One region of the Bacillus sp. BACIII genome, then DNA from elsewhere that is predicted to be linked to it. Evidence: predicted binding sites of a transcription regulator. Region 1 holds the regulator's gene; the other holds the start of a gene.
What was found. The regulator LexA, encoded in region 1, represses DNA repair genes until DNA is damaged. The targets are predictions, from matches to a motif close to CGAACATATGTTCG.

Region 1 (2,400 bases):
CCTTTATGAGCCGTCGTATATATTTTTACGTTCTCCCTGTAAATACAATGCAAAAGCGCGATCTTGGCGTTTCCTCTTCCCAGTCTTGTTTCATCCTGCACCAATATCGCGTCAATATGTGACTTTTTAATTTCATCAAGCATTTCAAATACTCCGTCGCGGTCCATTTCGTAACCGCTGGCTTTCTCTGAAATGACTTTTACGACTTCCATGCCGTTTGCCGCAGCGATCTCACTGAGCTCCTCTTCCTGTCTTTTTAAAGACGTCTGCTGCTGTTCTTTGTTTGTGCTTACCCGGGCATAAATGAGCGCCTTCATTTCTCTCTTTCCTCTCTAATTGACAATGGCCAGCTGATATACGGCCGGATTCTCCTTCTTAACCGGAAGAATAAGTTCGTCTCCGGGCTTTATATCAGCAGTTTGGAGATGATTATTCTCCGTCACCCACTCAATGAAATCTTCTTTGTTAATATTTTTCTTCTCTGCTACTTGATCCGCAAGTGACCACAGAGTATCTCCGTCCTGAACCTTTATTTTAACATATTGGCTGAGCGCCTGATCATTTCCCGCACATGAAACAAGTAAAATAACGGCACTTAAAATCGCAGTAAACAGTCCGACAAATATGATAGATTCCTTCGCCATTTAAACAACCTCCAGAATGTTTGTTCGCTTTTTATACCTTTCAGTATATACGAACAAATGTTTCTGTCAATCGTTTTTTTCGAACCTATGTTTGTACTGTCAGGAAAATCATGCTATAATCTACTTAAAATCGACGTTTTGAGGTGCGAAATATGACGAAGCTATCAAAAAGGCAGCTTGATATCCTGCGTTTTATTAAAGAAGAGGTAAAAACGAAAGGATATCCGCCTTCTGTAAGAGAGATAGGAGAAGCAGTAGGACTGGCTTCCAGTTCAACCGTGCACGGACATTTGGCGCGGCTGGAGACAAAAGGCCTGATCAGACGGGACCCTACTAAACCGAGAGCGATTGAGGTATTGGATGAAGAAGAAGTCCAAATTCCGAAAAGCCAGGTTGTCAATGTTCCGGTCATCGGAAAAGTGACGGCAGGTATCCCGATTACAGCTGTTGAAAATATCGACGAGTATTTTCCGCTTCCTGACCGGATGGTTCCTCCGGGAGAACACGTATTCATGTTAGAAATCATGGGAGAGAGTATGATTGACGCCGGCATTTTTGACAAAGATTACGTCATTGTCAAACAGCAGAACACGGCCAATAACGGGGAAATCGTGGTGGCTATGACCGAAGATGATGAAGCCACGGTCAAGCGCTTCTATAAAGAAGACAATTATGTGCGGCTGCAGCCGGAAAATCCGACGATGGAACCGATTATCCTGCAAAACGTAAGTATTTTAGGGAAAGTGATCGGCGTATTCAGAGCCGTTCATTAATTCTATTAAACTTTATTTATCGTAAAACCCCTCTGAAAGGGGTTTTTCTTTTGCAAAAAAAGAGCAGATTCGCCCTGGCTTAAGAAACGAACCTGCTAAGGAGGAAAAACTTACATCTTTATTATCAGGCATCTCACTTTTGAAGTCAATAAATAATGTTTCTCTAAGGAAACTTTTTATCCGTTTTTCAACTTTTGTATTTGTGCGGGCTGATTTTGATATATAACTATCTTTACTTGGAGCGGACGGATTACATTTTATTCATGAATATTTAGTGCATAGTACAATAAGTTTTGACGAGATGTAAAAAAACCCGCTTCCTTTGCGGGTATCTATTTTCAATCAAAATGATAATATTCCACGCCGTATAACCCTTTAATATGAACAGGTGCACAGACGTTTGAAGAGCTTTCAATCAGAATCCTGTATTTGTGATGCGGATCAATTGATTTTTTGTCCTGGGCACTTAGGTTTAACCAGCTGCCGCTGTAGCTTTTAGAACTTAATGTATAAAAATTTCCGTTCAGCGCCATCCGCTGGAGTTTCACGTTTAAATTGCATGAAGAATTGTTCACAATGGTGAACTTGTATCCTAATAGGTAATCATCAGCTGATACAGCCCCCGGATTTTCAATAAAAAACTCTTTGACATCTCCCTCCATAATGAAGCTTGTTTTTGATCCGAATTCAGTGGTAGCCGCTTCAGCTGAGTGTACTCCGCAAAAACATAATAAAAAAACAGCAATACATATCCACCATTTTTTCAATTTTGCATCCCCCTTTTTTTACATATTTTAACTTTTGAATATGGTGATGTCTATTTACATTTTATTAAAACGCACACTTTATAACCACTATATACCAGTTTAAAAATTTGCTGATTGCCTACAATGAAGACTAAACGAAATAACGAAGGTGGTTCAAATGAAACATGTAATTGCTTTCGCTTCTAAAACGGCGCTCACACTTGCTTTGCTGTACAT
Region 2 (2,400 bases), 800 kb from region 1:
CAAGACAGCCGTAAGCGATAATGTAAAAGGCGGGACCTCCTTTTCCGTAAGCCCATCCGCTTCCGCCGAGGAATGTGAAGGTCGTGTAAATTTCTCCCGCCATTAATAAAAAGACAAACATCGTGCCGAAGCCGCGTCCGCCCACCGTCCATTGTTCAAGGTCCATCTTTTTTCCTTTTCGGGCGCGGATTCCGAGATATACACAAAACAGGAGCACGGCGGCCATTACGGGAAATGCGGCGTTCATTCCGTCTCACCCGCCTTGTTTTCTTTGTCCAATTTGTAAACCGCAGCCATCAGAACAGAAGTCAGAACGGCCCAGATGACGACATATGCGAGAATGAAAGGCATTCCGAAAACATAAGGCGTCACCCGGTTGGCGAATGGAATGCCGGCGAGAATTCCGAAAAAGGGCAGGGCAGCGAGAACATGAATCAGTTTCATAACATTCCTCCTTTGAAAAGCGTGTACCGAATTATAAAGAAAATCATGTCGAATGTATAGTGTGAATAGTCTGAATTTTATAGTTTCAAAAGGAAAAGCAGTCCCGGCTGCTTTTTAAATGGTCGCAAGAGACAGGTAATATTCCACTAAGGCGGTTACCTGTTCCCGTATTCTCGGGTTGAAATAACGGTGTTTTTCTTCATAGCCGTTAATGGTGCATATATAAAGCGTAAATGCTTCATCTCTTTGGGCTTCGTATATTTTGATTTTACGCTTTCTTAACTCTTTTCGAACATCACTCAAATCCTTTTGTGCTAATTTTAAAGAGCAGCTGATAAGCTGTTTATAGGGTTGTTTTAATTTGAACGGGCACGAATCAAGCGCTTCGAAATCCCGATTCAGAATGGCGGCCGCCATGGGCAGAAACAGCCCTTTTTCGATGAGGTCGCGGGTGCCGCTCCGGATGTCAGGCATAAATACTCCTTCTTTCTTAAAAGAGAACATTTGTTCTTATTTTATACTCACTTACACGATATTTCAAGTCGGAAAATCTCGTAAACATTTTCGTTTTTTGGAGATAATGTGTAGAATAAGGATAGACAAACTCGTTAAGGAGTATAAACGTTGGAGCAATTTTTATCATATTTCACTGAGGAACAGCTGACGGAATGGTTCCAAAGCTATAGAGCTTTCGGCCCGGCGGCTGCGGTTTTACTGCCTTTTATTGAAGCGTTTCTTCCGTTTTTGCCGCTTGTTGTATTTGTGGTGGCGAATACGAATGCATTTGGGCTGTGGGAAGGTTTTTTTCTGTCGTGGCTCGGATCTGCGGCAGGATCACTGCTTATGTTTTATGCCGTCCGCCGTTTCGGACAGAAAAGAGCTTTCGGTTTCATCCGCAGGCATGAGACCATAAGGCGGATGATGCTGTGGGTTGAGCGGCACGGTTTCGGTCCGCTGTTTATTTTACTTTGCTTCCCCTTTACGCCGTCCGCTGCGGTTCATATCGTTGCCGGCCTGTCACGTGTGGGGGCGCTGCAGTTTGTATCAGCCGCCGCTATGGGGAAAATGGTCATGATCTTTATGATCAGCTTTATCGGGTATGACCTTCACGCGCTCTTTACACAGCCTTTCAGGATGGCGGGCGCCTTAACGGTGATCGCGGTGCTGTGGTATGCAGGAAAGCATATCGAACGGCGTTTACAGACGAGGATCAGTCAGCATGAGAAAGACGGAGGGAGACAGGAATCTTGAAAAAACGATTTTGGTTTATAGCCGGCGTGCTTATCGTTGTTTTGGCCATACAATTAAAAAATGCCATTTTTATTGATTACAAAGTCGAAGGAATCAGCATGAATCCGACCTTTAAACAAGGAAATGAGCTGATAGTCAACAAGTTTTCCCATCGTTACAAAACGATCCGCCGTTTCGATATTGTCCTGTTTAAAGGCCCGCACCACAAAGTGCTGATCAAACGTGTCATCGGGCTCCCGGGCGAGTCGATCGCTTACAGGGAAGACCAGCTGTATGTGAATGGAAAACGGGTTTCAGAACCGTTTTTAAAACCGTTAAAGTCATCATTGTCCGCAGGCAGCCATGTGACCGGTGATTATACATTGAAGGAAACGACCGGGCGCAAAAGCATACCGAAAGGACAATATTTCGTTATTGGCGACAATCGCATATACAGCCTCGACAGCCGTCATTTCGGACCGATTAAGGATAAAGACATCGTCGGGGTGATCAGTGAATCAGACGCCAAGTGAACGGCGTCTTTTTTTCGGAAATGATTGTCAAAAAGCAGAGGGAAGACTATAATGAGGATTGTTACGCGTGAAACAAAAATCAGGTGTTTTATTTTTAGTGATTTTGTTGCGTTTGTAACAAAAAATATGAAAGAGGGCTGATGAGATGGAAACACAGGCTGCCATTATCGGGGGAGGTCCGGTCGGGCTTATG

Region 2: a site for LexA is predicted at 942-955, ahead of ACXN9U_RS09255 (YhjD family protein). Genes of this name have one in related genera too.

The regions. Positions count from the first base shown of each region.
Region 1 is NZ_CM174437.1:1,141,037-1,143,436, forward strand. Features, by position in the region: gene ACXN9U_RS05625 (YneB family resolvase-like protein) at 1-317, opposite strand, end outside; gene yneA (cell division suppressor protein YneA) at 333-644, opposite strand; gene lexA (transcriptional repressor LexA) at 797-1,417, shown strand; gene ACXN9U_RS05640 (hypothetical protein) at 1,756-2,184, opposite strand; gene ACXN9U_RS05645 (YndM family protein) at 2,342-2,400, shown strand, end outside.
Region 2 is NZ_CM174437.1:1,939,346-1,941,745, reverse strand. Features, by position in the region: gene ACXN9U_RS09265 (sodium:solute symporter family protein) at 1-247, opposite strand, end outside; gene ACXN9U_RS09260 (DUF3311 domain-containing protein) at 244-444, opposite strand; gene ACXN9U_RS09255 (YhjD family protein) at 559-918, opposite strand; gene ACXN9U_RS09250 (TVP38/TMEM64 family protein) at 1,069-1,695, shown strand; gene lepB (signal peptidase I) at 1,692-2,207, shown strand; partial or broken gene ACXN9U_RS09240 (monooxygenase) at 2,353-2,400, shown strand, end outside.